DNA from 2 places in the Caulobacter sp. FV2ye17ST genome. Region 1 is predicted to be linked to the other one. Evidence: riboswitches for the same ligand, from Rfam matches in the RefSeq annotation. Region 1 holds a riboswitch; the other holds the start of a gene.

Region 1 (7,235 bases):
GTTCTGACCAGACGATCCTGCTGGAGACCCTTCGTTTTTCACCCGAAGCTCACGTCGCCAGGCTCGACGATGCGGTGTCGGGCGAACGGCAGGTCGTGTTCGCGGCCAGCGGGCGGGTCCAGATCGACTATATGGCCCAGGTCGAGGTGGAGCCCCGGATCTCGCATCTGAACGGCGTGGCCGCCATGGCTATCCGCGATCTGCCGGGCGAGGCCCTGCCCTATCTTCGCGCCAGTCGCTATTGTCCCTCGGACCGGTTCGAGAGCTTTGTTGATCGGGAGTTCTCCGCCCTGACGGGCGGGGCCAAGGTCGAGGCGATCCTGGCCTGGATCGCCGATCACGTCGACTACAGGTCCGGCGTCAGCGACTCGGCCACGACGGCGCGCGACACGTTCGTCGATCGCGCCGGGGTTTGTCGGGACTTCGCGCACCTGGCCATCACCCTGTGCCGGGCGGCCGACATCCCCGCACGCGCCGTCAGCGCCTATGCCTGGAAACTGGAGCCCGCCGACCTGCATGCAGTGGCGGAGGTTTATCTGGGCGGCCGATGGCGTCTGATCGATCCCACGGGTAAAGCGCCAATCGACGGTCTGGTGCGCGTGGCGACCGGGCGCGACGCCGCCGACATCGCGTTCATGACCATTTTCGGCAGGGCCAATATGGTCGAGCAGAGCTTCGCGATTACCGAGCTTGGCCTTCAACGTCCGGCGGCGTGAGTTTCCGCGAACCTTGCCCAAGCGCTTCAGGCTGAGTCAGTCAGAACGCGGCGTTAGGCCGGCGATGGCCGACAGGGCTTCGATGTCGAAGGCGTCTTCCAGGGCGGCGGCGATCTCGTCCAGGGCGGCGTGGACACGGAGACTTTGGTCCAGACCATCCGAGGCGACGCCCAGCGTTTCCAGAAAGGCCCTGCGCGCCGCGCCCTGATTGAAAAGGCCATGGACATAGCAGCCCATGATCCGTCCGTCGGCCGACACCGCGCCATCCGTCGCGCCGCCATTCATCAGCAGCATCGGGCGCTCGACGCCCGTCGTCCGCCCGACGTGCATCTCGTAGCCTTCGAACCGCCCTTCCGCCCCCACCAGTCGGCCCGAGACCGGCGCCAGAACCTTGTCGCCGGTCAGGATGGTGTCGACCTCGAGCAGGCCCAGACCCTCGACACGCTCCGGCGGCCCCTCGACGCCGTCGGGATCGCTCAGGGTCTGGCCCAGCATCTGGTAGCCGCCACAGACACCCAGCACCCTCCCCCCGCGCCGGACATGGGCGGCAAGATCGATGTCCCAGCCTTGCGCGCGCAGGAAGGCCAGGTCCGCGAGCGTCGCCTTGGTGCCGGGTAGGATCACCAGATCCGCGTCGCCCGGCAGGGCCTGGCCAGGCGGTGCAAAGGCAAAATCAACGTCCGGTTCGACGCGCAAGGCGTCGAAATCGTCGAAATTGGCGATCCGCGACAGCAGGGGCGCGACGATCTTCAAACGCCGCCGCTCACCCGGCGTTGACCGGTCAAGGATCACGGCGTCTTCGGCGGGCAGCGACCGCGCGGAGGACAGCCAGGGCGCCATGCCCAGATCGGCCCAGCCCGTGCGCTTGACGATTTCTGCCCGCCCATCATCGAACAGGGAGGGATCACCTCTGAACTTGTTGATCAGGAAGCCCTTGATCATGGCGCGGTCCGACGCGTCGAGAACTGCGTGCGCGCCGACCAGAGCAGCGATGACATGGCCTCGATCGATGTCACCGACCAGAACCACCGGCACGTCGGCGGCGCGTGCAAAGCCCATATTGGCGATGTCGCCGGCGCGGAGATTGGTCTCGGCCGGGCTGCCAGCCCCCTCGACGATGACCAGGTCGCATTGCGCCTCGAGGCGACGGAAGCTCTCCAGCACGGTGTCGAGAAGCGCGCCCTTTTGCGCCTGATAGCCCCGCGCCTGCCAGGTTCCCGCCATCTTGCCCAGCACCACCAGCTGGGCGCCGACATCGCTCTGGGGCTTGAGCAGGACCGGATTCATGTCGACCGTCGGCGGCGTGCGACAGGCCATGGCCTGCAGCGCCTGGGCGCGGCCGATCTCCCCGCCGTCCGCCGTGACGGCCGCGTTGTTGGACATGTTCTGCGGCTTGAACGGCCGAACGCTCATACCACGGTTGGTGAACAGTCGGCAAAGACCCGCGACAAGCACGGACTTGCCGACATCGGATCCACACCCCTGAATCATCAAAGCGGCCAGGTCAGTCCTCCCACGAAGCGCCCGACGCGGAACACGGCGACCGTCCCCTTGAGACAGTCGCCGCGCAACGGTTGGCTCTAGAACCTGGCGCGAACGCCGATGAAGGCCCCGCGTCCAGGCGTCCCATAGGTCAGGATGGTCTGATAATCCTTGTCGAACGCGTTTTCGACCCGGCCATACACTTCAAGCCTGTCGTTGATCGGATAGGACGCTCGCAGATCAACCAGCGTGTAGCGGGCGACCGCGACGGTGTTGGCTTCGTTGTTGAACGTCTTGCCGACATGGCGCGCGGCGATCGTAGTGTTCAGGCCGACCGGCCAGCGATAGCTTGCCGACAGGTTGGCCAGGTTCTTCGGCCGGCGGGTCAACTGCCGGCCCGCATTGGCGCCCGAGGCGTTCTCGGACTCGGTATAGGTGTAGTTGCCGGCCAGGGTCAGACGGTCGGTCGCGTCGAACTGACCGATCAGCTCCAGCCCCTTGGCCTGCGTCTTCTGGATGTTCTTGTAGTAGCCCCACCGGAAGGCGCCGCCCGGGTTGCAGGGGGCGTCAGTCGCGCCGAACGAGCACGAGAAGAAGCGAATCTCGTTGCCAGCCTCGCGAGCGAACACCGTGGCCGACACCTTGGCCTTGCCGCCCAGAAGGCGTTGCTCGACCCCGGCGTCCCAGCTGTCGAACTCTTCGGGGCTCAGGTCCAGATTGCCGTATTCGCTATAGAGCTCGTAGAGGCCCGGGGCCCGGAAGCCTTGGCCAAAGCTGGCCCGCAGTACGGTATTGCCCTCGTTCAGCGCCCAGGCGGCCGAGACCTGGCCCAGGGTGTGGCGGCCATAGGTGTCGTGGTCTTCGTAACGCAGTCCGCCCGTCAGGGTCAGACCCGGAACGACCTCGGCCTGAAGCTGGCCATAGATGCTGTCGACGCCGACGCGGCCGGTGCGGAAGGCTGGATTGGGCGTTGTCAGGTTCGGCGAACGGGTTTCCATCCGCGACCGCTCGCTTTCCGCGCCGAACGAGGCCGTGAGCGTCTCGGTGACCGCGAAGGCTCCCTGATACTCCCAGCGCTTGTTCCTGCCGGTGGAATCGAACGTCAGCGGAACGGCGGGACGGGCCGGATTGAGGTTCTCGCGGGCGGTGTCGGTGTAGCCGTAGGCAATACGATTGGTCCAACGCCCGTCCAGCAGGGCGAAGTTCAGGCCGGTATAGATGACCAGTTCCTCGGTCCGGCCAAACTCGGCGGAGTCGGTGTTGAAGCCGTCGAAGTCGTTCTTGCCGCGCGAATAGACCGAGCGAACCTCGGCCGAGACGGCGTCGCTGAAGGCGAAGCGCACGCGCCCCGAAAGGCCGGTGTTCTGGTAACCGTCCTTCTCCTTGCCCGGCGCATAGGCGGAGAAACCGTCGGTGGTGTAGTAGCTGCCCGCCAGACGCCAGGTCAGGCGTTCGGCGACCCCGCTGGCGCCGGCGCGGATATAGGCGGTGTCGCGCGCGCCGCCCTCGACGCTGGCATTGCTTTCGAACGCTTTGGTCGGTTCGGCGGTGACCATGTTGACCACGCCGCCGATGGCCTGGCTGCCCCACAAGGTCGACTGGGCGCCGCGCAGCACCTCGATCCGCGAGACATCGCCGACCAGCAGGTTGCCGGAATTGTAGCCGCCCTGGGTCGAGGACGGATCGTTCAGCTTGACGCCGTCGATCAGCACGACGGTGTGCTGGGTCTCCGCGCCCCGGATATAGAGGCTGGTCGCCGATCCCGGCCCGCCATTACGGGCGAAGGTGACGCTGGGCGTCTGGGCCAGAAGCTCGACAGCCGTCGTGGCCTGGCTGACCTTGATGGCCTCCGGCGTCAGAACGGTGATGGAAGCGCCGACCTTCTCGATCGGTTGCACAGAGCGGGTGGCGGTGACCACCAGCTCGGCCAGGGCCGTGGCCCCGATCGTGCCGGCGACGTCGGTTTCAGGAGCCTTCTGCTCTTCGGCCATGGCGGCCCCGGAGATCAGGATGGTGGAGATTGCGCTGGAGCACAGAAGCGCTCGGATCATGGTCTTTCCCTTTGAATGACCCGCGCACGTCCTCAAGCCCCAAACGCAAGGAAGCGCCCACGGCGAGAGGCCGCGACGCGGCCTGACTGACATGTCGTTTCGCGGGAAATCCCGTTCGTTCGGCGCACCCCGGCCGGACGATGAACGACTGCGTCGGGCAGGTCTCCTGGCTCACGGGTCTAGGCTTGGCGCGTCGCCTTCCCAGGACCGAGGTCCCAGTGGCATGTGACGCGTAAGCTCGCCGCTTACAGTTGCGGGGGCAGCCGGGGTTTTGAACCCCGTTCCCTATTCATCCTCTTGCGAGGAACCTGACGCAAAATCAGCCCTATATGCTGCGCCGCACACCGTCAATGCAGAGGTTCCCCTCCGTCAGAAGCGGCGAGAGACGCGTCCATAGTCTTCAGATCAAGCGTTCATTGCCCACGGCGGCGGGCAGTCTGCTAGAGAGATCTTGTCTGACCGACTCTCGATTCCGGAGTGAATTGCATGCGTTTCCTCGCTCTTGGACTGACGGTTTCGATGTCGATCCTGGCCGGCTGCGCGACGCCGCCCGGCGCGCCTGATGCGGTTCCGCTGGCGGCCTTTTTCGACTGCGCCCGGGACCGGGGCGTCCTGGTTTCGGCTCACCGGGCGGTTCTGGACGAAACCACGCCGGAAAATTCCCTGGCCGGGATTCGCGCCACCGGAACGGCCATCCGCCCTGCCCTCCTCGAGATCGACGTGACAAGGACCAGGGACGGCGCTCTGGTGCTGATGCACGACGACACTCTGGATCGCACCACCACAGGCCGCGGCCGCGTCGCTGACAACACCCTGGCGCAGGTGCGCGCGGCGCGCCTCATCGACGGGGCCGGCAAGGTTACCGATGCGCCGCCTCCCACCTTGCGTGAGGCGCTGGATGCAGCGGGCGCGGTCGGCGCGATCGTGACGCTGGACTTCAAAAGCTCGGGCGCGGACGGCGATGTGCTCACCCGGCAGGTGATCGCCGAGACCCGCGCCGCGCACGCCCAAGGACGGGCGGTGCTGATCGTCTACAATGACGCCGACGCCTTGCGCCTGGCGACCCTGGCCCCCGAGATGATGATCTCCGTGCCCGTGTCCGGTCTGGATCATCTGGCCAGCTTGACCCGCGGGGGGCTGCAGGCCCATCGCATCCTGGCCTGGACGGGAACCCGCGCCGAAAACCCGACGCTGTGGGCCGATCTTCGGAAGGCTGGCGTGGAGCCGATGTTTGGCACCCTGGGCGCGCCCGGCCGGCGCGCGGACGACCGCTACGCGGCCGACGGCGATCCCAGCGAGTATGGCGATCTGGCCAGGGCCGGCGTCGCTGTGATCGGCACCGATACTCCCAGGGTCGTCAGGTCGGTGCTGGCGAAGGCCGTCACCGCGCCCGCGGCCTGCAAGGTTCACTGATCCTCGCCCGCAACGTCATCCCTGCTTGGAGACCCGAACAAACGTTTAGGACGGGCTCGACGGGCTCTGGCGTTTTAGTTCGGTTGGCCGCACAGTTTGGGACTGGGGGATCAGATCCGGAGTTCCGACGATGAAAATCTCACTTGTGATCCTGGCCTTGGGCGCGACGATCGCTGGCCCGGCCCTCGCCGCGCCCCAGGTCGCGACGGTTCGCGTCTCGATCGGCGCCGACCTGGCCAAGAAGACCCAGACCCTGGATGCGCGCGAATTCGACTACCTGACCCGCGAGCTCAAGCGCTCGGTCGAAAAGAGACTTGAGAGTTCAGGCGCCCTGGATCCGCAGGGCGGCGAGCTGGATCTCGTTATCGAGGACGCCAGACCCAATCGCCCCACGATGCGGGAAATGAGCGCCAAGCCTGGGCTCTCCTATCAAAGCTTCGGGGTCGGCGGGGCCCGGGTCAGCGGCGAATACCGGGCCGCCTCGGGCGCTCGCACGCCGGTGGCCTATAGCTGGTACGAAACCGATATTCGCTGGGCTCAGTACAATGGCACCTGGAGCGACGCCGACGAGGCGTTCGACAGACTGGCTGTCCGACTGGCCAAGGACGAGTTCGGCGCCCGCTAGCGCAGAATTAAAGGGCGGCCACGCCCAGTGAGTTCAAGAGGCGGGATACAACCCGCCGTGTACGGGAGAGGATTACGCGGAATGGCCGATCGACGATCGTCTTGGTCTCTGGCGGCGTTCGCCGCGCCCTGCCTGCCCCTCGCGGCGCTAGGCCTGCCTCTGGTGGTCTATCTGCCGGAGTTCTATGTCAGCGAACTGGGCCTGTCGCTCGGCGCCGTCGGCGCCGCCTTCCTGATTGTCCGACTGATCGACATCATCTTCGACCCGATCATCGGCGGCGTCATGGATCGCACGCGAAGCAAGTGGGGGCGATTTAGACCCTGGCTGGTGGCGGGTTCTCCCCTGGTGATGCTGGGCGCGTTTGGCCTGTTCATGGCCCAGCCCGGCGTCGGGCCCATCTATCTCTGGCTGTGCCTCATCGTCGTCTATGCCGGCTATTCGATGATGGTGCTGTCGCATACCGCCTGGGCCGCCGTGCTTTCGACCGACTATCAGCAGCGTTCGCGCGTCTATGGCTGGTGGCAGGCTGGCAATGTCGTGGGCATGATCCTCGTGCTCACCCTGCCGCCGATCATCACCCTGGCGTTCAAGGGCGACCATGCCGCGGGCATTCGCTCGATGGGCTGGTTCGTGGTTCTGTTGATTCCCCTGACCGTCCTGCTGGCGACCCGCGCGGTCGGCGAGCGTCAGGCGCCCGTTGCGCGGCATCGCTCCGGGCTGACCCAGTATTTCGCGCTTCTGAAGCGCAGCTCGACCCGCAAGCTCCTGGTCGCCGACCTGCTGATGGGCCTGGCGCCGGGCATCGCCGGCGCCCTGTTCTTCTTCTTCTTCGAGCGCATCAAGGGCTTCGACAAGACCGAGGCCGGCATCCTGCTGCTGGTCTATTTCGTGGCCGCCCTGGCCGGCGCGCCGCTCTGGCCGATGCTGGCCCGGCGGATCGGAAAACAT
Region 2 (7,235 bases), 1.0 Mb from region 1:
TCGTGATCGGCGCCGGCTTTGGCGGCATGTACGCCGTGCACAAGCTGAGCGGCATGGGCCTGAGCGTCAGGGGCGTCGAAGCCGGCGGCGACGTCGGCGGCGTCTGGTACTGGAACCGCTATCCGGGCGCTCGCTGCGACCTGATGAGCCTGGACTACTGCTACTCGTTCTCTCCGGAAATCGAGCAGGAATGGACATGGAGCGAACAGTTCGCCGCCCAGACGGAAATCCTGGCGTACGCCAACTTCGTCGCCGATCGCCTGGACCTGCGTCGCCATTTCCTGTTCGAGACCTGGGTCACGGGCGCGGCCTATGACGAGGACGCCAATGTCTGGCGCGTCACCACCGACGATGGCCGCGTCTTCGAAGCGACCTACTGCGTGATGGCGTCCGGCCCGCTGTCGATCCCCAAGGGTGTTCCGTTCGACGGCGCCGAGGACTTCAAGGGCGAAATCCTGCTTGCGGCCAAGTGGCCGCATACGCCGGTCAGCTTCGAAGGCAAGCGGGTCGGCCTGGTCGGCACGGGGTCGACAGGCATTCAGATCGTGCCGGAGGTCGCCAGGACCGCCGGAACACTGACGGTTTTCCAGCGCACCCCCAGCTTCACCCTGCCGATGCGCAACGTGGCTCTGGAGCCGGATTACGTCGCCGAACTCAAGCGCAACTATGCGGGTATCCGCCAGGTCGCCCGCAACAGCCCGCTCGGCGGCGTTCGTCCGCAATCAACCCGGCCGTTCTTCAGCGTCACCTCCGAGCAGCGCCGCGCGCTCATGGAGGATTCCTGGGCGCGGGGCGGCCTGTCCTTCCTGGGCACGTTCTCGGACCTTCTGGTCAATGCCGAGGCCAATGAACAGGTCGCCGAGTTCGTCCGTGGAAAGATCAGCGAGGTCGTCGCCGATCCTGTGACCGCCGAGAAGCTGAAGCCGCGTGGCTACCCGATCTTCGCGCGCCGTCCGTGTCTCGACACCCACTACTATGAGACCTTCAACCTACCGCACGTGACCCTGCACGACTGCCTGGAAAGCCCGATCATCAGGATCACCCCGGCTGGCCTGCTCACGGCCACCGGCGAGGTGGAGCTGGACACGCTGATCTTCGCCACCGGCTATGACGGTCTGACTGGCGCGCTCCTGAACTTCGACGTGGTGGGCCGGGGCGGGGTGCAACTGCGCGACAAGTGGCGCGACGGCGCCACGTCGTACCTGGGTCTGATGATCTCGTCGTTCCCGAACCTGTTCCTGGTCTGCGGGCCGAACGGTCCGGCGGCGCTGGCCAACATCATCACTCTGGACCAGCAGAACATCGACTGGATCGCCGACGCGATCACCCACATGCGCCAGCAGGGCCTGGCCAGCATCGAGCCGACCCAAGGGGCCGAGCAGGCGTGGATGGAGACCGTCTACGGTCTCGCCGGGCTGACGCTCGTTTCCAAGGCCAACACCTGGTACGTGGGCGGCAACATCAGCGGCAAACCGCGCGGGCTGAGCATGTATACCGGCGGCTTCCAGCGCTACACCGAAGCGTGTCGGCTGGCCGCCGAGAACGGCTACACCGATTTTGTGTTCGAGAAGGATGCCGCGCAGCAGGCGGCCAGGATCCCTGAGGCGGTCGACGGATAGCGCCGCCGCTGGATCCGGAAGATGCGGACCGCACGATCCCATCGTCGGCGACGTCTCCAGCGCCCCTGAACAACAGGCGCGCCCGGCTAGCGAAAAAACATATAAGGATATCCTTATATCCCTCTTGACGCCGATCGCCTTCGGGCGTCCTTTACGCGTGTCGTGGTCTGCGGGCGTTCGCGCGTCCGGAGCTAAGAGGGAAGTCGGTGAGGGCGTGAAACCCCGAGGCCGGCGCTGCCCCCGCAACTGTGAGCGGTGAGCCGCTGTCCATTGAGTGTCACTGACGCGCCGAGCTGGATCGGTGGCGTGTCGGGAAGGCCAGGGCAGGGGTGATGACCCGTGAGCCAGGAGACCTGCCCCGACAGATAACGTCCTCCGGCGGGGTGTCCGGTCTGGTCGCATGGAAGGTGCGTCCGGACCGCGATGATCCGTGCGCGCGTTCGCGCGCGTCCCGGCCAGCCTCCGCCACAACACCGGCAGAGGCTTTTGAAATGACCGTTACCGTCGCCAACCTTGGCTTTCCCCGCATCGGCGCCAAGCGCGAACTGAAGTTCGCCCTGGAGGGCCATTGGGCCGGCCAGACCGACGCCCGGGCGCTCCTGGACACCGCCCTGGCCTTGCGCGCCCAGGCCTGGATGCGCCAGGCCGCCCTGGGTGTGGCCCACGTGCCCAGCAACGACTTTTCGCTCTACGACCACGTGCTGGACACCGCCGTGATGGTCGGCGCGATCCCGGACGCCTATGGCTGGGACGGCGGCGAAGTCGACACCGCCACCTACTTCGCCATGGCGCGCGGCGCGCAGGGCGCGACCGCCCAGGAGGCCTGCGGCCCCGGCTGCGGTCACGGTCATGACGCCGGGCCAGGGGAGGGGGGCGTCCCGGCGCTGGAGATGACCAAATGGTTCGACACCAACTATCACTATCTGGCTCCGGAGGTATCACGGGGGCAGACCTTCGCCCTGAGCTCGACCAAGCCCATCGACGAGTTCCTGGAGGCCAGGGCCCTCGGGGTGCAGACCCGTCCGGTCCTGCTGGGGCCCGTCACCTTCCTTAAGTTGGCCAAGACCAGGGACGAGGGCTTCGCGCCGCTGTCCCTCCTGTCGGCCTTGCTGCCGATCTATGCCGAGGTGCTTCAGGGCCTGGCCGCCGCCGGCGCTGACTGGGTGCAGTTCGACGAGCCGTGTCTGGCCCTGGACCTGACGGCTTTCGAGCGGAACGAGATCCGCCGCGCCTATGGCGCCCTCACCCACGCGGTCCCCAGCCTGCGCCTGATGCTGACCAGCTATTTCGGCGGCTATGGCGACAACCTTCACACCGCCCTGAACCTCCCGGTCGAAGGCGTGCATCTGGACCTCGTCCGCGCGCCGGAGGAACTCGAGACGGCCCTGGCCGCCAGCCGCGAGAGCCTGGTCCTGTCGCTGGGCGTGGTCGATGGCCGCAACGTGTGGCGCGCCGACCTTCCGGCCCTGCTGGATCGGCTGGAGCCTGCCGTCGCCCAGCGCGGCTCTGACCGGGTCATCCTGGCCCCGTCGTGTTCGCTGCTGCACGCGCCCATCGACCTGACCCTTGAGAGCGCCATCGATCCGCAGGTGCGCCAATGGCTGGCCTTCGCGGTGCAGAAGATCGAGGAACTGGCGGTCCTGGCCCAGGCCCTGAACGGCGGCCGCGCCGTCGTCGCCGCCCAACTCGAAGCCAGCGCAACGGCCGCCCAGGCGCGCCGCACCTCACCGAAGATCCACGACGCCGCCGTCGCCGCGCGCCTGGCTGGAGTGACCGACGCCATGGCAAGGCGAGGCCTGGACTATGGCGACCGTCAGGCCTTGCAAGCGGATCGTCTGAACCTGCCGGCGCTGCCCACCACCACCATCGGCTCCTTTCCGCAGACCGAAGGGGTGCGCAAGGCCCGCTCGGCCCACGGCAAAGGCGTCCTGGACGACGCCGGCTATCAAGCGTTCCTTCGCGAGGAGACCGCTCGGGCCATCGCCTGGCAGGAAGAGGTCGGCCTCGACGTGCTCGTCCATGGCGAGTTCGAGCGCAACGACATGGTGCAGTATTTCGGCGAACAATTGGCCGGCTTTGTCTTCACACAGCATGGCTGGGTGCAGTCCTACGGCTCGCGCTGTGTGCGGCCGCCGATCCTGTTTGGCGACGTCTCGCGTCCCAAGCCGATGACCGTCGGCTGGTGGACCTATGCGCAAGGCCTGACGTCCAGGCCGATGAAGGGCATGCTGACCGGGCCGGTGACAATCTTGAACTGGTCGTTCGTCCGGGACGACGTCCCGCGCGCCCTGGCCTGTCGCCAGATCGCGCTGGCCATTCGTGACGAGGTGGTCGACCTGGAAGCGGCCGGGGCCAGGATCATCCAGATCGACGAAGCCGCCCTGCGCGAAGGCCTGCCGCTGCGCCGCGCCGACTGGGACACCTATCTGTCCTGGGCGGTCGAATGCTTCCGCCTGACCGCCTCGGGCGTCGCCGATCACACCCAGATCCACACCCATATGTGCTATTCCGAGTTCAACGACATCATCGCCGCCATCGGGGCGATGGACGCCGACGTGATCTCGATCGAGACCGCGCGGTCGAAGATGGAGCTGCTGGACGCCTTTGTGGTCGACCGGTACCCGGCCCAGATCGGCCCGGGCGTCTACGATATCCATTCCCCCCGCGTGCCGACGGTCGAAGAGATGATCACCCTGCTTTCGGCCGCGAGCGAGCGGCTGTCGAGCGGGCAGTTGTGGGTCAATCCTGACTGCGGTCTGAAGACCCGCAAGTGGCCCGAAACCAGGACGGCCGTGGCGAACATGGTCGAGGCCGCCAGGCGGTTCCGTTCCACGGAAGCGGCGGCTTGACCGGCCCCGTTACCCGGCTTGTGGACATCGTCTTCCCGACCGACGTCAATCATCACGGCACGCTGTTTGGCGGCGTCGCGCTCGCGCACATGGACAAGGTGGCCTTCATCGCCGCCTCACGGCATGGGCGGGCGCCCTTCGTCACGGCGTCCTGCGAGCGGATCGACTTCGCCGCTCCGGCGCGCCAGGGCGAGATGGTTGAAGCTGAAGGGCGCGTCACACGGGTGGGGCGTCGCTCGCTCACCGTCGAGGTCAGCCTGCTGGCCGAGGCGCTGCTGACGGGGGAACGCCGGCTGTGCGCCAAGGGCCTGTTCCAGATGGTGGCGCTGCGCGACGGAGATCTTCCGTCGCGCGACCTGCCGCCCCTGGCGGACGCTGAACCTACGGGTGAGGATCTGCGGATGGTCGAGATGGTCTTTCCAAACCGTACGAACCACTACGGCACCCTGTTTGGTGGCGAAGCCCTGGCGATGATGGGCAAGGCCGCCTTCATCGCCGCCACGCGGCACAGCCGAAAGGTCGTGGTGATGGCGGCCTCGCAACGGGTGGACTTCGCCGTGCCGGTGGCCGGCGGCGATCTCGTCGAGCTGGTCCCCAGAGTCACCAGGACAGGGACGCGCTCGATGACCGTCGAGGTCGAGTTCTGGGCGGAGGGGCTGCTGAGCGGCGTCCGCAGCCGTTCGGCTGTGGGGGAATTCGTGATGGTGGCGGTTCGGGAGGCCTGAATCCTTGGCCCCCTTGGCGATGGACGCGGTGTCCGTCGCCAAGGGGGCCAAGTCTGGCGCGTGGCTGCCTATCAAGGTCGCCGCGAACTCAGGGCGGCGTCACATTTTCCACTTCGCCTGGATCGTGACCGTCCGCGGGGCGCCCGGTGTGATCCAGAGGTTGCTGTAGGAACTTTCAAGATAGTACGCGTCCAGCAGGTTCTCGGCGTTCAAGTGCAGCGACAGCCCTTGGGTCGCCTGATAGCTCAGGTTCAGCCGCGCGGTGACGTAGTCGGGCAGTTTGAAGCCGGAATTGACGTCGTCGCCCGGCCGCTTGCCGACATAGACCAGCCCGCCGCCGACACCGATCGCGCTAGGACCCTGCTGGGCCGTTTGCCAGTGCGCATAGACCGCCGCCGACTGGCGCGGGATGTTGCTCAGAGCGCTGCCAACGAAACCCGCGCGGGTGTCCTTGGTGATCTCTGTGTCGGTGAAGGCGTAGACCCCGGTGAGCGTCAGCTGGTCGTTGACCCGCAGGTTGGCGTCGAACTCCACGCCCTGGCTGCGCGCCTCGCCGACCGCGATCGAGAAGCCGGCATTGGCGGGGTCGTTGACCAGGATATTGCTCTTGTCGATGCGGAAGGCCGAGGCTGTGCCGGTGAGCCTGCCGTCAAGCAGGGCGTATTTGACGCCGCCCTCGAAGGCCTCGCCCTCTTCAGATGCGAAGGCGGCGCTGGTGGCGTCGGTCCCCTGATTGTAGCGGAAGGATTGGCCCCAGCTGACATAGGCCGAGATCGTGTCTGACGGCGACCAGGTCAGGGCGGCGCGGGGCGAGGTGCGCGACGGGCTCTGCTTGCCGACCGTGTTGTTGCGATAGTTGGTGTTGGTTTGCTGGATCCAGTCATGACGCAGGCCCACCAGGACGGTGAACTGGCCCGCCGTGATGAGATCCTGCGCATAGAGGCTCTGGCCGCGCAGTTTCTCCAGCATGTTCTGGTTCATCGTCGCCACCGGCTTGGACTGGCCATAGACCGGATTGAAGATGTCGATGGCGTAGGGCGTGGCCGCCGTCGGGCTGAAGCGCAGGAAGACCCGCCGCTGGTCATAGCTGAAGGCGTCGCCCCCCAGCCGCATCTGATGCTCGACGCCCATCATCTGGCGCTTGACGCTCAGCTCCAGGCGGCCCGACAGGTCCTGCCAGTCATAGTCGTGAACCCGCAGCTGACGTCGCAGCTGGGTCCCGACCAGGGCCGAGTTGTGGGTCGACTGGCCCTTGAAGAAGCCGTCGCGATACTGAACGCCGCCCTCGAGCGAAACGCCCTCGGCGAGGTCGAACGCGGCCGAAGCCTGATGCTGCAGGCTTTGCTGGTGGATCTTGCCGTCATTGGGCTCGCCTAGGAAGCGGTCGCGGGGCAGGGCCTTGCCGTCGCCGTTCACGGCCACCAGGCCCCGGTCGTGGACGAAATGCACGTCCATCGCTTCGAACTGATAGAGGAGGTGGGCCTTGTCGGTCGGATCCCAGGCGAGGGACGGGGCCAGCACCAGTCGGTCGCTGCCGACATGGTCGCGGAAGCCGTCCGTGGTCTGATAAGCGCCGACCAGCCGCACCGAGACCGTGTCGCTCACCGGGCCACCCAGATCACCCGCCGCGCGCCGGGTGTCGAAGCTGCCATAGCCCAACTCGGCCGAGGTGTGGGCGTGGCGCAGCGGGGCCTTGGTGACGATGTTGATCGAGCCGCCGGGTTCGCCCTTGCCGGACAGAGCCGAAGCCGGCCCCTTGAGCACCTGGAAGGTCTCGACCGTGGCGGTGTCGCGACGCGGATTGAAGCCGCGATTGGCGGTGAAACGATTGACCAGCAGGTCGGGTCCCTGGTTGATGTCGCCCGAGAAGCCCCGGATCGCATAGGCGTCCCAGGCGCCGCCGAAGCTGTTCTGGCGCGCCATCCCTCCGGCGAGATCGAACAGATCCGAGAGGTTGGCCAGGCCGGTCTGATCGATCAGATCTCGATCCAGAACGCGCACGCTCTGCGGCAATTTCAGGGGCGAGACGTCCAGCCCATTGA

The links. Region 1 has a riboswitch for cobalamin ahead of ACW17V_RS09700 (TonB-dependent receptor plug domain-containing protein). Riboswitches for the same ligand answer to the same signal wherever they lie in the genome.
Region 2: linked by a shared signal. The riboswitch ahead of metE (5-methyltetrahydropteroyltriglutamate--homocysteine S-methyltransferase) and the one ahead of ACW17V_RS09700 (TonB-dependent receptor plug domain-containing protein) in region 1 are both predicted to bind cobalamin.

Annotation. Positions count from the first base shown of each region.
Region 1 covers NZ_CM178727.1:1,986,207-1,993,441, reverse strand. The annotation lists gene ACW17V_RS09710 (transglutaminase-like domain-containing protein) at 1-716, shown strand, start outside; gene ACW17V_RS09705 (cobyric acid synthase) at 753-2,219, opposite strand; gene ACW17V_RS09700 (TonB-dependent receptor plug domain-containing protein) at 2,297-4,249, opposite strand; cobalamin riboswitch at 4,389-4,576, opposite strand; gene ACW17V_RS09695 (glycerophosphodiester phosphodiesterase family protein) at 4,736-5,662, shown strand; gene ACW17V_RS09690 (hypothetical protein) at 5,793-6,287, shown strand; gene ACW17V_RS09685 (MFS transporter) at 6,369-7,235, shown strand, end outside.
Region 2 covers NZ_CM178727.1:986,487-993,721, forward strand. The annotation lists gene ACW17V_RS04770 (flavin-containing monooxygenase) at 1-1,619, shown strand, start outside; cobalamin riboswitch at 1,766-1,994, shown strand; gene metE (5-methyltetrahydropteroyltriglutamate--homocysteine S-methyltransferase) at 2,111-4,468, shown strand; gene ACW17V_RS04780 (acyl-CoA thioesterase) at 4,465-5,193, shown strand; gene ACW17V_RS04785 (TonB-dependent siderophore receptor) at 5,293-7,235, opposite strand, start outside.